Regions from separate parts of the Porphyromonas sp. C0041D3 genome, predicted to be linked through region 1. Evidence: riboswitches for the same ligand, from Rfam matches in the RefSeq annotation. Region 1 holds a riboswitch; the other holds the start of a gene.
The links. Region 1 has a riboswitch for cobalamin ahead of AC1EKE_RS02820 (sirohydrochlorin cobaltochelatase). Riboswitches for the same ligand answer to the same signal wherever they lie in the genome.
Positions count from the first base shown of each region.

Region 2: another riboswitch for cobalamin. It lies ahead of AC1EKE_RS04525 (alpha/beta hydrolase family protein); the one in region 1 lies ahead of AC1EKE_RS02820 (sirohydrochlorin cobaltochelatase).

Region 1 covers NZ_JBWPWJ010000003.1:65,564-73,653, reverse strand. Annotated here, with positions in the region: gene AC1EKE_RS02830 (hypothetical protein) at 1-998, opposite strand, end outside; tRNA gene AC1EKE_RS02825 (tRNA-Thr) at 1,144-1,216, opposite strand; cobalamin riboswitch at 1,393-1,610, shown strand; gene AC1EKE_RS02820 (sirohydrochlorin cobaltochelatase) at 1,660-2,616, shown strand; gene AC1EKE_RS02815 (carboxypeptidase regulatory-like domain-containing protein) at 2,609-4,981, shown strand; gene AC1EKE_RS02810 (hypothetical protein) at 4,992-5,150, shown strand; gene AC1EKE_RS02805 (hypothetical protein) at 5,364-6,287, shown strand; gene AC1EKE_RS02800 (hypothetical protein) at 6,302-7,600, shown strand; gene AC1EKE_RS02795 (PepSY domain-containing protein) at 7,615-8,090, shown strand, end outside.
Region 2 covers NZ_JBWPWJ010000004.1:179,187-187,276, reverse strand. Annotated here, with positions in the region: gene AC1EKE_RS04535 (transglycosylase domain-containing protein) at 1-1,994, shown strand, start outside; gene fumC (class II fumarate hydratase) at 2,080-3,474, opposite strand; cobalamin riboswitch at 3,744-3,948, shown strand; gene AC1EKE_RS04525 (alpha/beta hydrolase family protein) at 4,203-5,549, shown strand; gene AC1EKE_RS04520 (riboflavin synthase) at 5,657-6,274, shown strand; gene AC1EKE_RS04515 (nitroreductase family protein) at 6,284-6,841, shown strand; gene hisS (histidine--tRNA ligase) at 6,869-8,090, shown strand, end outside.

The DNA of each region.
Region 1 (8,090 bases):
AAAATGTAGGCGTCCTCCTCCGTCAGCCCAAGGCTGCAGAGGTACTCGGCATCCACCGTGGCCATAATAGAGAGGAAGGGGATTGCCTCCTCCATCCCCTCGTGCATCGACGGGTGGGGGAAGAAGAGTGGTCGCTCCGGTTCGTCCGGATCTAACTTGGGCGGAGCCTCCAGCCTGTAGAGCTTCTCTGTCCCGCGACTGTCTCTCAGTAGGCAAGCCTTGAAGGGCCTGGGTGTGCGGGTGTCCGCATCGAGTGGGCTGTCTGAGGCGGCTTGCCGGTAGAGCTGATCCATATTCTCGTCATCGTAGCGCAGGAGTATGCCGGGGATCCTCCGCCCTGAGAGACTCTCCATCGTCTCATCACCGACCCGGATCATCAGCAGATCCTCCGGGAGGATGCCCTTCTCCTTCATCTCCATCTGCGTCGCCTCGCCCACGTCCGACCGGTCATCAATGATGGCGAAGAGCTCCTCCGGGATCGCTTCGGACCGGCGTCTCTCCTTCTCCTCCCCACGGGGGTCCTCATCTGCGAGCACCTCACCGGTCATCAGAGCGACGATAGGCATGCCATCCATATAGCCGTCTCGGTAGGCCTGAAGGGCGATGTCATCCCCCAGGCTCTCCAGCAGGCTCTGCTCCTCATCCGTGGTCCATATCAGCATGGGGTAGAGATCCCGCAGCCCGGGGATGTCGGACTGTGGCAGAGATAGGAGCAGCCGACGTGGCTCGGCGGTGTCATCGGACTCATAGAGGACCGCGCGGAACTTGCGGGGAAGCACACTGTAGCCTGCACTCCGCTCCTTGCGGTCTGCCATGGAGACCAATTGACGAAAGTACTCCTCGGTCTGCATGAGGATCTCGAAGCGGCGCTGCCCGAGGGCAAACATATCAAGCCGCTGATCCGGGCGGGTCAGGTAGAGTACCTGATCGGGCCAGATGTTTTGCGATCGGAGGGTCTTCCTCATCTCCGGAGAGAGCACTTGGAGGACATTTGCCATTGAGTGGGGGCTGTGTAGTGTGATGGTCTGAGTAGGACTGCCGATGCGGTCCTTCTCGCAAATATACCCTTACTACCCGCCACCTCCAAAAAAGTGAGAGCGCCCACGGATAAAAATCATCCGCAGACGCTCTCGGGGGAGGGAGAGCCGAAAACGAGACTCGAACTCGTGACCTACGCATTACGAATGCGTCGCTCTACCAACTGAGCTATTTCGGCAAGGGTCGGCCTCTTCGCCACCCGCCCCACCTCTCACTGGGGGTAAGGCTCCGCAAAGGTACGAAATTATCTCTCTCCGGCAATGTACCACTTCCACATCGCTATGCGAATTAGCCAGCGCGTGGGCGACGGCGGTGAGGTCTTAACATTAGTTGGCGAGGGGGATTTTTTAGTGTACCTTTGCTGTGAGCTATGGTGTGATGCGCTCTCAGCCTGAGCTGCGCATCCCATCACAAGAGGGAAGTCCGGTGCGAGTCCGGCACAGTGCCCGCTACTGTATTCCTCCATTAGGCTGCTTGCCATTCTTTATTACCACTGTCGACTGAGTCGATGGGAAGGTACGCAAGCCAGGCCGGAGGTGAGTCAGGAGACCTGCCATGGCTGTAAGATAATTTTTCGGATCCCGCTCGGGGGCAGGTGGGTCGGATGGTTTTCATACACGTATGAGTAAGACATATCGTCTTATCCTCTTCGGTGTACTCTGTATGCTATTCTCTAATGTACTTGTTAGGGGTGAGGAGAAGATATTTGTGGAGAGTCCGCTCTTTGACTCCCTCGGTGAGGGAGAGAGAGGGGCGATACTGATGGTCCACTTCGGCACCACACACGACGACACTCGTGTGCGGACGCTTGACGCACTCAATCACGCGGTCGGAGCGGCTTTCCCCGGCATAGAGCTAAGTGAGGCCTACTCCTCGAGGATTGTCTGTAAGCGGCTCCGTGACAGAGGGATCGAGAAGCTCTCGCCGATGGAGGCGATGGATAAGCTCCGGGCGGAGGGGGTGACCCATCTGCTGATCGTCCCGTCTCAGGTGGTCTATGGGCTGGAGATGAAAGCCTTAGAACAGGAGGTGGAGCAGCGACGTGGCGACTTCCGGGAGATTCGCCTGACGACGCCACTCCTCTTCTACGAGAAGGACTACCGAGAGCTGATAGACCAGGTGCTGGCACCATTGGCGAAGGATAGGGATACCGCATACCTCCTGGTGGGGCACGGCACTTACGACAGCTCCACGGCGCAGTATGCGATGCTGGACCACTACCTGATGGATCGAGGACTCTCGCAGATCATTGTCGGCTGTATCGAGGGCTACCCCTACTACGATCAGGCGCTCAGGCGTCTCCGAGCCACCGGACTCCGGAGGGTCTGCCTTATGCCGCTGATGATGGTGGCGGGCGAGCATGCCAAGCACGACATCTCCGATGAGTGGGCCACCGCGCTGCGTGACGCGGGCTATGAGGTGACGGTGGATGCCCGAGGGCTGGGAGAGCTGCCCGAGGTGCAGGAGATGGTGGTGGAGCGGGCACGCTTCTTTGCTCACTATCGCCGTCTCCTGATCGGGGAGAAGAAAAAGATCTACGAGAAAACCGGTGTGAAGCTGAGTGCTGAGGATGAGTAGATTAATGAGTTGGGCGATCGGTCTCCTGTTGCTCCTCTGCTCCCTCGGTGCTGAGGCGACGGAGGTGCTGCGGGGACGCGTGACAGACATGGAGGGGAAGCCGATGCCGGGTGTCACGATCAGGGTACGGCCTATGCGGGAGAGCAATGTCATCGTGGCGATGATGACCAATAAGGAGGGGAGGTACAGCTTTTCTCTTGCCCCCGGCGACTATCGGGTGACTGCCGGGCTGATGGGCTACAGGGAGGAGACGAGGTCGGTGTCCCTCCCGATGAGAGAGACGGTAGACTTTGTCCTCAAGGAGGATCCAAAGCTGCTCGGCGAGGTGGTGGTGCTCGCCCCCTCGCACGAGCGCGCCTTACAGCATCAGGCGCTCTCCGCCATGAGTCTCGACGTCAGCTCCGTGATCTCCTCCCTCAGCAGTCTCAGCGACCTGGTGGGGCAGTCCTCCGGGGTCAATGTCCGTGGTCAGGGAGGGCTGGGCTCAGGCGTGGAGCTGTCGATCAATGGTCTCGGTGGTCAGGCGATCCGCTACTTCATCGATGGGGTTCCGCTCTCCTCCCGCGGGAGTGGCCTTAGCCTCGAGACGCTGCCGGCCAATATTGTCGACCGAATAGAGATCTACAAGGGCGTGGTCCCCCCGGAGCTGGGGATGGATGCGCTCGGGGGTGCGGTGAATATCATCACTAAGAAGAGCCGGACGAACTTCTTGGATGCCTCCCTGAGATTTGGCTCCTTCGGCACCATCGGTGCAGATCTGCACGGACAATACCGCCATGCAGCGAGCGGGCTTACGCTTCGCCCCACGCTGAGCTGTCTCTCCAGTCGGAATAACTATACGATGAAGGGGGTGTCGGTCTGGGATGAGGAGGCGTACGACTTCGTCCGGAGGGACCTCCCGCGCTTCCACGATGGGTACCGCACCCTCACCGCCGGGGTGCAGCTCGGGGTGACTCAGGTGCGGTGGGCCGACGAGGCGCTCCTCGGGGTACAGTACACCGGGAGTGACAAGGAGATCCAGACCGGGTTTATGCAGACCCTCGTGATAGGCGAGGCGACTAGGCGACGGTCCGACCTGAGCCTCACTGGCAGGTATGCCAAGAAGGATCTGCTGACCCCGGGACTGTCGGCTCAGATCGATGCCGCAGTCGCGAGAGATCACATGCTGCTCGCCGACACCACCTACAGGAAGTATGCCTGGGACGGCACCTCCGTAGAGACCAATTACAGTGAGGTGACCCGCCGGGGGAAGGCACTCCGTCACACGCTCCGTCCCGGTCTCTCGGCGCGGGTCAATCTCTCCTATGACCTGAGGAAATGGGGGAAGCTCAACTTCAATTACCAGCTCTCTGCGGTCGAGAACCATCGGTACGACGACTACGACACCTCTTTTGACGAAACGAAGGACCGGATGGCACGGCACATCCTCGGCCTCTCCTACGGTGGCTATCTCCTCGACGGCAGGCTCCATGCGCTCACCTTCGTCAAGGACTACCTCTACACCGTCTCCATCGGTCAGTCTGACCTCGAGTGGCTCACCGGCTCGACCGATGTGCCCTCCCACTTTACGAAGAATAACATCGGCTATGGCCTCGGGCTGCGGTATGCCCCGCTGGAGGCGCTGTCGGTGAAGGGCTCCTTTGAGTACGCCACGCAGCTCCCCTCTGCCCGCGAGCTGATGGGCAATGGGATCACCATTTATCCCAATTTCAAGCTCCGCCCCGAAAGGGCCTACAACCTCAACCTTGTGCTCTATGGTCAGACCTCCCCGGCGCAGAGTCACTTCCTCAATTACGAGGCGACGCTCTTCTACCGCGATGTGCACGACTTCATCCACCGGGTGGTCCATAGCGATGTGGAGAGCCAGTATGAGAATATCGGCACCTCCCGGATCGTCGGTCTGGAGGGGGAGCTGAGGTACACCTATGACTCCCTCCTGGACATCACGCTCAATGGCACCTACACCGATGAGCGGGACCGGACAAGGCAGGATCGCTACGGTAAGACCAATGCCACCTACGGCTACCGGATCCCCAATCGCCCCTGGCTCTACGGCAATCTGATCACCGGGCTGACCATGAGGGAGCCTTTTGGGATCAATATGAGCAAGATCCGGCTCAATCTCTCCCTCGGGTACATCAAGTGGTTTTACCTCACCTGGGCAGCTTTTGGCTCCCGTGAGTCTAAGGCGATCATCCCCAGCCAGTACAATCTCTCCGGAGGGGTCACGTGGTCCTTCCGGCACAATAGATACTCCATCTCACTGCAGGGCGACAACCTCCTGGATCGTCCGCTCTACGACAACTATATGCTGCAGAAGCCGGGACGCTCCGTCTACTGCAAGCTCCGTCTATTCCTCAATTAATCACGACATCATGAAGAAAAACTTCGCAACACTCCTTATCTCCTCACTCCTGACCCTCGGTCTCCTCTCCTCCTGCGGGGAGGACACGCCCAATCCCACGCCTACGCCTGTAGAGGCGGAGGGCTTCGACCTCTGGATACCGGTCAATGGAGCCACCGGCAAGACTTAGAAGGAGTATGACCAGAATATCATCGTCCGTGCCAAGGATCTCACGAAGGGGACGATCTCCATCACCGGGAAAGGCGCCGATACGGGTGGCACGGCACTCACTCCGCACATCATCTATAGGGACGGCTACTACTACGGTGTCTCGAGGGAGGGCAACTTCGGGAAGTTTGAGGTCGGTGCCACGGTCCGGGCGATCAAGGAGTTTCCACTGCCGATGATCAAGGATCGGCAGTTCTCCCACGCCTGGCTCGATCGGAAGACGCTCGTGCTGGTCGGCTCCACCGGTAAGCAAAAGGAGGTCTCCTGGGCGAGGATCGATACGCAGGAGATGAAGCTCCTCGACTCCGGCACACTGGACCTGAAGGTTCCGGCTGTGGATGAGATCTTCTGTGCCAGTGGTCTCCTCGGCTATCGCCGGTCGGATAATACACTCATCTTCCCCCACATCTACATCGCCAAGAAGCGCAGTGACCGAGCAAAGATGCTCCGCGGAGAGATCTACGTCGCCTTCATCGACGCGGCGACGATGCAGGTAAAGTCTGTCGACACCGATAAGCGGGCGGACTGGCTCGGGTCTATGTCCTTTGGGGACAATAGGACCTGCAGCACTTTTACCGACAAGGCGGGAAACTTCTACTTCGTGGCCGCCAAGATCCTCAAGGAGACGACGAAACCGAGCACCACAGCACAGCGGAGCCTTATCCTCCGCGTCAATAGCGGTGCCATGGAGACAGACAAGTCCTACGACGCGTACGATCAGCCTCGGGGCAAGATCATCGACCTTACTCCGGTCAGCGACGATGAGGTGATGCTCTACGTCCAGGATCCCAAGCAGGCTACGCCCGACAATCCCATCTGGGACTCGGTAAAGAATAGGTACGTCTTCTTCTGGCAGATCATGAACCTCCGCACCCATAAGGTACGCCGCATCGAGGGAGTGCCCCTCTCTGTCGGCAACTTCAGCCACTTCGCCGCACCCTCGGCAGGCAAGGTCTACCTCGGTGCTAATGTGGCGAGCGGCAATAGCTGCATCTACATCTACGACCTCAAGAGTGGCAAGGTGTCCAAGGGCGCTGAGCTGGAGGCCGGCTTTGAGATCGAGCGTATAGTCCCGGTCTATCGTACATCCATTAAGTAACTCACAATATCATTATGAAACTCAAGAATATACTCCTTACCCTCATCGTCGCTCTCGCGACTCTCTCCCTCTCCTCCTGCGAGGAATCGGGTAAGGATACTCCCAACCCTGCCGAGGAGATCGGATCGATCGACCTCTGGATCCCCCTCAATGATCTCAATGGCTCCATGAATGGCAAGGATGCTTACGTCATCCTGAAGGCGGACGACCTCTCCAAGGGGACCCTCAGCGTGGAGGGCAAGGGGGCCGACATCAGCGGCACATCCCTCACGTCCAATGTGGTCTACCGCAACGGCTACTACTACAGTGTCTCGAGAGCGGGCAACTTCGGGAAGTTCAGGATCACCGGCACCACGGTCGAGGTGATCAAGGAGTTTCCTACGAAGCAGGTGCAAGATCGTCGCTTTGCTCACGCCTGGATCAATGACAGCCACATCGTGCTGATGGGATCGGCCGGCGATAAGCGGGCGGTCAATTGGGTGCTCATCAATACCGACGAGATGCGGGTGGAGAAGGAGGGACAGCTCGAGCTGGAGGCTCCGCGGGAGAATGAGCAATTCAACACCAGTGGTCTCCTCGGCTACCGCAAGTCGGATAATACCCTTATCTACGTCTATGTCTACATGCCCAAGAGCAAGAAGTCCAAGCTCCTCCGGGAGCGTCGCGGCGAGTACTATGTGGCATTCATCGACGCATCTACGATGAAGGTCAAGAAGGTCGAGAGCGACAGCCGTGCCGGCTTTATCGGCTCCACTTCCTATGGCGACACGCAGACACGCCACACCTTCACCGACGCAGAGGGCAACTTCTACTACATCGCCTGCGACATCCTGATGGAGGATGGCGTCAAGCCCGGCTCCTCATCCTCGACCCGTCAGGCAAGTAAGCTCTTCCGTGTCAAGAGTGGCGAGACCGCCATCGACAAGACCTATGAGGGCTATGGTCAGGAGCGCGGTAAGATCGTGGACATGGCTCTGCTCAATGACAAAGAGCTCCTCCTCTACGTCCAGGATCCGAAGCAGGCCACGCCCGACAATCCCACCTGGAACTCAAAGACCAATCCCTACGTCTTCTTCTGGCAGGTGCTCAACTTCCGCACCCACACGGTGAAGCGTCTGACGGACATCCCGCTCTGCAGAGGATCCTTTGCTCAGGGAGCTGACGTGAGAGGCGGTAAGGCCTATATCGGTGCCAATGTGAATGCAGACCCCAGTGCCCGATTCTACGTCTACGACATCAAGAGTGGTAAGGTGACGAAGGGAGCCGACCTCGCCTCCGGCTACGAGATCAGCCGGGTCATGTCGGTGAAGTAATCCAATCCCCCGCAATGAAGCACTGGAAGCAACTGCATCGGATCCTCGGGACGATCCTCGCGCCGCTCTTTGTCCTCTGGCTCATCTCCGGGTCGGTGATGATCTTCAGCAGCTATCCCCGGCTGGGGGATGCGGCTGAAAGGGTCGCCGACACCATCCCGGAGCTGCTGCCACCCTTAGACAGCGTGAGGAGTCGCCTGCCGGAGGGGGAGCGCTGTACGGCGCTTGCGCTTGGCACCACCTATGGCGTCCCCACCTTTACCATCGAGACCGACTCGGGGACGAGGCTGACGCTGCGAGCCGATAGTACGCTCGCCCCGGTGGATCCCAAGGCGATGCCCGAGGAGTGGTGCCGGAGCTATGCGGCTCGCTTCAGTAGCTACCCGATAGCGCACATCGACACGCTCCGGAGCATCGACACCTGGACCGCCTATGAGCGGAATAAGAAGGAGCTGCCGATCTACCGCTTCGTCTTCGATGACCCGGAGGG
Region 2 (8,090 bases), on a different contig from region 1:
ACAATATCATAGAGAGGGCGCTGCAGAAGCCGATCGAGTGGGTCATAGCGGTGGAGCTGGAGCGACGCTACTCCAAGGAGGAGATCATCAGCCTGTACCTCAATCAATTTGACTTCCTCTACAATGCCATAGGGATCGAGCAGGCCTCACTCACCTACTTCAGCAAGCTACCCAAGGATCTGGAGGTGGAGGAGTCGGCTCTCCTCGTGGGTATGGTCAAGAATCCCTCCTTCTACAATCCCCGTCGCCATGAGGAGCGCGCTCTCACCCGGCGCAACCTAGTGATGGACCGAATGGTCGAGAAGGGCTTCCTCACTAAGGAGGAGGCTGCCAAGCACAAGGAGATCCCGATCAAGCTGGTCTTCAATCGCCGCACCCACAATAACGGAGCTGCGCCTTACTTCAGGGAGTATATCCGTCAGATCATGACAGCTAAGGAGCCCCGCCGGAGCGACTATCCAGACTGGCAGAGAGACCAGTACAGCCGAGACTCTGTCGCCTGGATCAATAATCCGCTCTATGGCTGGTGTGCAAAGAATAAGAAGGAGGATGGCTCCAACTACGACATCTATACGGACGGGCTCAAGATCTACACCGGGATCAATACCCGGATGCAGGAGCACGCCGAGGCGGCTATGATCGAGCACCTGGCCTCCACCCTTCAGCCCGCCTTTGATCGAGAGAAATCGGGTCGTGCCAATGCGCCCTTCTCCAATAGCATCACGTCCCAAGAGCGAGATAAGATCATTGACCGATCAGTCCGTCAGAGTGGACGTTACTTCACTATGCGAGCCGCAGGGATACCCGAGGAGGAGATCATCGCCTCCTTTGACAAGCCCACCGAGATGCAGGTATTTGCCTATGAGCGCAGCGGAGACAGTTACATCACCACCCTGCGCGATACGGTGATGACTCCGAGGGACTCAATCATATATGCCAAGACCTTCCTCCGATCCGGCTTTATGGCTATGGATAGCGAGACGGGAGAGGTACGCGCCTACGTCGGAGGACCGGACTTCCTCACCTTTAAGTACGACATGGTGACGCAGGGACGCCGTCAGGTGGGGTCGACGATCAAGCCTTATCTCTACTCCATGGCGATGAACGAGGGCTTCACTCCATGCGACCAATTGCTTCACGTACAGCCGGCACTCCGCAATCCTGACGGCTCCATCTGGACACCGCGAAACGCCGGCTCCTCCATGATCGGCGAGATGGTCTCCATCGGATGGGGACTGAAGCACTCGGATAACTGGGTCACCGCCTGGCTTATGGGTCAGCTGTCAAGTGATGGTTACTCAAATAGCTTCGTCAATTACCTCCACAGTATGGGCGTCACCGGCACGATAGAGCCGACCCTCGCCCTCTGTCTCGGCTCTTGTGACATATCGGTCGAGGAAATGGTGGGAGCCTTCACCACTTTTAGCCAAAAAGGAATGCGACAAGAGCCCCTCTACGTCACCAAGATTGTGGATAAGTATGGAAATGTGGTGGCCAACTTCACCTCCAAGGTCCACGAGGTCCTCCCTGAGGATGCCGCCTACAAGACGCTCTATATGATGCGTGAAGTAATGAATGGCGGTACCGGCAGCAGGATGCGCTTCCGTTACGGCATCGATGCCGATATGGGAGGGAAGACCGGTACGACACAGAATCATTCGGACGGATGGTTTATGTGCTTTACCCCTAAGCTCAGCACCGGCTGCTGGGTAGGTGGTGAGGACCGATCGATCCACTTCGATGGCATGCGCATGGGTCAGGGCGCGAGCTTGGCACTGCCGGTGGTGGCGAGGTTCTTCCAGAAGATCTACGGAGACAAGGAGCTACAGAAGGACACCTCCCTCGGCATTGATCCTGGGCTAAAATTTACCTTCCCCGAGGGCTTTGAGCCATGTCGCCGAGACGATGCTGCAGGTGTCGCGTACGACAGAGAGGATGTCACAGAGCCACACCAACAGCAAGCCCCCAAGGAGATCGACGACCTCTTCTCCTAATCGGTAGAGGACAGTACCAAAAAGTCGGATCCCGCACCTGATCAAGTGCGAGATCCGACTTTTTTCGGATCAGCAGGGTCCCCTATTACTTAAGGCTTCCCACCATATCCTCCGGGCGGACCCACTCGTCAAACTCCTCGGCAGTGAGGAAGCCGGACTTTACAGCCTCCTCGCGGAGTGTGGTCCCATTGTGGAATGCAGCCTTGGAGATCTTAGCCGCCTTCTCATACCCGATGTGGGTATTGAGTGCCGTGACCAGCATCAGAGAGTTATTGAGCAGGGTATTGATGCGCTCCCTATTTGGCTCAATGCCGGCAACGCAGTGCTCCTCCAGTGAGAGGCAGGCATCACCAAGCAGCTGAGCAGACTGGAGGAAGTTGGCAGCCATGACCGGCTTGAAGACATTCAGCTCGTAGTTGCCACTTGCACCGGCCATCGTGATCGTGGTCTGATTGCCAAAGACCTGCACGCAAACCATAGTCATCGCCTCACACTGGGTAGGATTGACCTTACCGGGCATGATCGAGGAGCCCGGCTCATTCTCCGGCAGGTGGATCTCACCGATGCCGCAGCGAGGTCCGGAGCCGAGGAGACGGATGTCATTGGCGATCTTAAAGAGAGAGGCCGCAAGACCATTGAGTGCCCCATGAGTCGCCACCACGGCGTCATGAGCGGCAAGTGACTCAAACTTATTGGGCGCCGTCACAAAGGGCTCCCCGGTAAAGTCTGCGATGTACTTGGCCACCAGCTCGGCGTAGCCCTTGGGCGTATTGAGTCCGGTGCCGACGGCCGTCCCGCCTAGCGCCAGCTCGGCGAGGTGCGGCAGGGTCGCCTCGATCGCTCTAACCGCATAGCCCAACTGTGCTGCGTAGCCGGAGAACTCCTGTCCGAGCGTCAGAGGGGTAGCATCCTGCAGGTGGGTCCGCCCGATCTTGACGATGTCCTTGAAGTCCTCAGCCTTCTTCTCGAGGCTCTTCTGGAGCTTCTTCACCGCCGGAAGAGTATGCTGTACCACCTTGGTGTAGGCGGCGATGCTCATCGCGGTGGGGAAGGTGTCGTTGCTGGACTGAGACTTATTGACATCGTCATTGGGGTGGATCAGGCTCGGCTCGCCCAGCTTGCCACCATTGAGGACGTGGCAGCGATTGGCAACCACCTCATTGACATTCATATTGGACTGCGTGCCGCTACCGGTCTGCCAGATGACGAGAGGGAACTGATCATCCAGCTTGCCCTCGATGATCTCGTCGCACGCCTGAGCGATGAGATCACGCTTCTCCTGAGGGAGGACCCCCAGCTCGCAATTGGCATAAGCGGCCGCCTTCTTCAGATACCCGAAGGCAGTGACGATCTCGTGAGGCATAGAGGCTGCGGGACCGATCCTGAAGTTATTACGGCTGCGCTCCGTCTGAGCAGCCCAGTACTTATCAGCGGGGACCTTCACCTCACCCATGGTGTCATGCTCGATACGATACTCCATAATTGGCTTGACTATTTTCTATTAGCGTTGTACTTACCTAACTTTCTTCCAAAGTTACCCAAAATAGAGTCTTTCGCAAAGCAGTCCCACCATCCTTGCTCCACCGGTCAGACTGCACTCTTAATTGTGAGCGGAAAGTGGCTCGCTATGTGGGGCATTTCTTTTACCGATATTAGGCGCAACTAATATCGGTATTAGTGACATCTAATATCGGTAAAAGAAATCAGCCGGTCCAATGGGCGAAATGGAGGTGACAATGAAGAGAAAAAATGTACCTTTGCGGTGACGGTGATCCGATGGACACTCGCTCATCGGAGTAAGAGGGAAACAGGTGCAAGTCCTGTGCAGACCCGCTGCTGTAAGTCTCCAACCGATCGGCTCGAAGTGATGCCACTGTGGTCCTCCTCGGAGGAGTATGGGAAGGCGACGAGCCGAGAGACAAGCCAGAAAACCTGCCGTCACGTGCATTTTGTATCGCTCCCGAGGACTGGAGCGGTGCCACTGAAAGGATGTAGTCCATCTGTATTTTCCAATTTTTGACTCGCTATCAGCGACTATTATCCCAAGTGTGGTCAGGTAATTCATACTGAGTGATGACGACCCTCTGTGAAGCGGATCGAGTCCATGCACTTTTAGGAGAGGCGGTCACCGACATCCGACGGTGGCGGCCTCTCCTTTTTTTGTACCTTTCGGTCAATTAGTTTTACTGACTCACTTTATTCATAGCGATGCGAAACTACTTCATCCTTGCGCTCTCCATCCTTGCGCTCTCCATCCTTGCGCTCTCCTGCCAGGCTCAGATCGCCGACACTTGGCATGGGATCTTGCAGGTCACACCAACCTACAGCCTGCCGCTTGTGCTCCACATTACTGAGGGGGCCGATGGCTACTCCGCCACCCTAGACAGCCCTGAGCAGGGGGCACAAGGGATCCCAGTGGATCAGATCAGCTTTAGCCCCGATAGCCGGATGCTCAGCTGGCAGAGCCGCACCATCGGTGCCAGCTATAGCGGGCAGCTCGAGGGTGATACGATCCAGGGAGACTTCTCTCAGCAGGGGTTTACCACCCGTCTGGATCTGATACGAGGTGCGTACCGGAAGAGCAAGCCCAAGGACGACCTCCCCTACCTCTCCACCGAGCTTGCCATCCCCTCGGCAGAGGTGACCCTCGCTGCCACACTGACGGAGCCTAGCGAGCAGAAGAGCTCTACCGCAGTGGTCTTGGTAGCGGGCAGTGGACCTAATGATAGGGACGAGAAGCTGGGACCACACAAGCCCCTCCGCGACATAGCCGACTACCTCACCCGGCAGGGCATCACCGTGCTGAGGTATGACAAGCGAGGAGTGGGCGAGTCTACGGGGGCATTCGGAGTCTCTATGCTGAGTGACTTCGTGGCAGATGCCAAGTCGGCACTTGAGTACCTCCGAGGGACGGGACGCTACTCGAGGGTGGGTCTCATAGGCCATAGCGAGGGAGGACTGATAGCCGAGAGTATCGCAGCAGAGAGTCCGGCAGACGTTGACTTCATCGTGCTGCTTGCCGCCCCGGGGACCTCAGGTGTGGAGGTCATCACATACCAGAATGTAGTAATGATGTCAAGCCTGATCTCCCCCGAGTCAAAGGAGGACTTCGCCAAGATTACCAGTAGGACATTCAAGGATCTCGCCTACCACTCCACCACCCGGGCGGAGGACTCTACGCTGATGCGGGGCTACTTCGAGAGGGTGCTACCGCTGGTCCGCGAGGAGCAGCGAGCCGGCACGAGAGCGATGGTGCTCAGCGACAGGTACTTCCGATCGATGCTTGATGCGACCTCCACACCATACTATAAGGAGTTCCTCAGGAGCGATCCCTCCGCCCTCCTTCCGCGGATCACCTGCCCGATACTGGCTCTTAATGGGAGTAAGGATATGCAGGTGGAGGCGTCAGACAATCTCGGCGCAGTCAAGCGCCTTGCGACAGCATCCTCCGGTGTGACGACAGAAGAGATTGCAGGGCTCAATCACCTTTTTCTACCCTGCAGCACCGGTCTCCCGGGCGAGTACGTCCACCTCAAGCCCGGCTTCTCGAGCTAGGCTCTGGAGATGATGACGGAGTGGATCAAGGAGGGGGAATTGGGCAGGTAATGCCTTTTGGGTAAATTTGCACTATCAGTGATAGTTATCAGTAAGTAATCCTCTATATGTTTTCCGGAATAGTCGAGACAACGGCAAAGGTGCTCCGCGTGGATCACCCTCACAATAGTACCAATGTGGACCTTACCCTGACCGTCCCCTTTTGGGACGAGTTGGCGATAGACCAAAGCGTGGCGCACAATGGAGTCTGCCTGACAGTTGTCTCAATCCATCCTGAGGAGAAGAGCTACACAGTCACCGCGGTGCAGGAGACCCTTGAGCGCTCCAACCTCGGCGACCTCAAGCCCGGTGATCGGGTCAATGTGGAGCGGAGCATGAGGAGTGATGGTCGCCTCGATGGGCATATCGTCCAGGGGCATGTCGATACCACTGCCGAGTGCATCGGGCTGGAGGATGTGGGTGGAAGCACCTACTACACCTTCCGCTACAGTGTCACTGACGAGATGGCAGCTCGTGGCTACACCACTGTGGAGAAGGGCTCTGTCTGCATCAATGGCGTCAGCCTCACCGTGGTGGACTCCGAGAGAGACACCTTCAAGGTCGCCATCATTCCCTACACCAAGGAAATCACCAACTTTGGTGACCTGTCTGAGGGGAAGCGGGTCAATCTTGAGTTTGACATCATCGGCAAGTACCTCGCCAAGCTTATCACCTTCCGTCAGTAACCCTCTCCCATGGACCCCGACAGCAACCCTCTCAGCGAGCTGATCCAGTCGCGCCAGAGTACTCGCAAGTATCTCGATAAGCCGGTACCACGTGAGGCAATCGAGCGCATACTTGATCTGACACACTTGGCACCATCTGCCACCAATTCGCAACCCTGGCGCTTCATCGTCGTTGATGATCCGGAGCTCAAGGTCGCTGTCGCGAAGTGCCTCACTTCCCCCCTACTCCCATCAATGAACACCTTCGCCAAGGAGGCGCCTGCGCTCATCGTCGTAGTCGAGGAGGCAGCCAATGTGGCGGCAAAAGTAGGAAACCTCCTCAAGAAACAGCACTTCTCCCGGATCGACATCGGTATCGCCGTGGGCTATCTCACGCTGGCAGCACGCAGCGAGGGGCTTGACACCTGCGTCATAGGCTGGGTGGATAATAAGAAGATCCAGGACATCCTCCGGATACCTCGGGAGAAGACGGTCCAGCTGGTGGTGTCGCTCGGCTACTCCGACGACCCTATGCGACCCAAGACCAGGAAGAAGATGGACAAGATCCGCTCCTATAATACGTACTAACCTCATCCCTCTGTAGCAACATCATTTATGGCTCAGAAACCAAGCATACCCAAGGGCACTCGTGACTTCTCCCCCGAGGAGATGGCGAAGCGCAATTACATACTCAATACGATCATCAGCACCTACCGGCTCTATGGCTATCGCGAGATACAGACGCCGGCGATGGAGAACCTCTCCACCCTACTCGGGAAGTATGGCGACGAGGGGGATCGGCTGATCTTCCGCATCCTCAACTCGGGCGACAGCCTCAAGGACTTCGACCGGCAGGAGCTGCTGACGATCGATCCGGCTGACTTTGCCTCCCGAGCCTGCGATCGTGGGTTGCGGTATGACCTAACGGTCCCCTTTGCTCGGTATGTGGTGCAGCACCGTAATGAGATCACCCTCCCCTTCAAGCGGTACCAGATACAGCCGGTATGGCGTGCGGATCGCCCCCAGAAGGGTCGGTACCGCGAGTTTTACCAGTGCGATGCCGACGTGATCGGCTCCGACTCCCTCCTGCATGAGGTGGAGCTGACACAGATCATCGATACCGTCTTCGCCAAGCTGGGCGTGCGGGTCGTGATCCTCCTCAATAATCGGAAACTCCTCACTGCCATCAGCGAGCAGCTGGGGATCGAGAACATCATCGACCTGACCGTCTCCATCGACAAGCTGGAGAAGATCGGCTGGGAGGGTGTCGAGGAGGAACTGCGTGGCAAGGGCATCGGCGAGGAGGCGATCAGTCGCTTAAAGCCGATCCTCGGTATCTCGGGAAGCAATGAGGAGAAGCTGGAGAAGCTCGCCGACCTCTTCTGCGAGAGCGAGGTGGGTCGCAAGGGGGTGGAGGAGCTGACCTACATCCTCGACAAGCTACACCACTGTCGCCTGCAAAATGAGGTTCGGCTGGACCTCTCATTGGCACGCGGCTTGGACTACTACACCGGGACAATCTTCGAGGTGAAAGCGCTCGACACCCCTATGGGGAGCATCACCGGTGGAGGTCGGTATGACAATCTCACAGGAGTATTTGGGCAGAGTGGTATGAGCGGTGTGGGGATTTCCTTCGGTGCGGAGCGGATCTTTGACGTACTCGAGGCGCTGGATCTCTATCCCGAGTCGACCCACTCGGGGACGCAGCTGCTCTTCATCAACTTTGGGGAGAAAGCTTTGGACTACATCCTTCCCCTACTCGGCGTGCTCCGCAGTGAGGGGATCACGGCGGAGGTCTACCCGGACGATGCGAAGATGAAGAAGCAGATGTCCTACG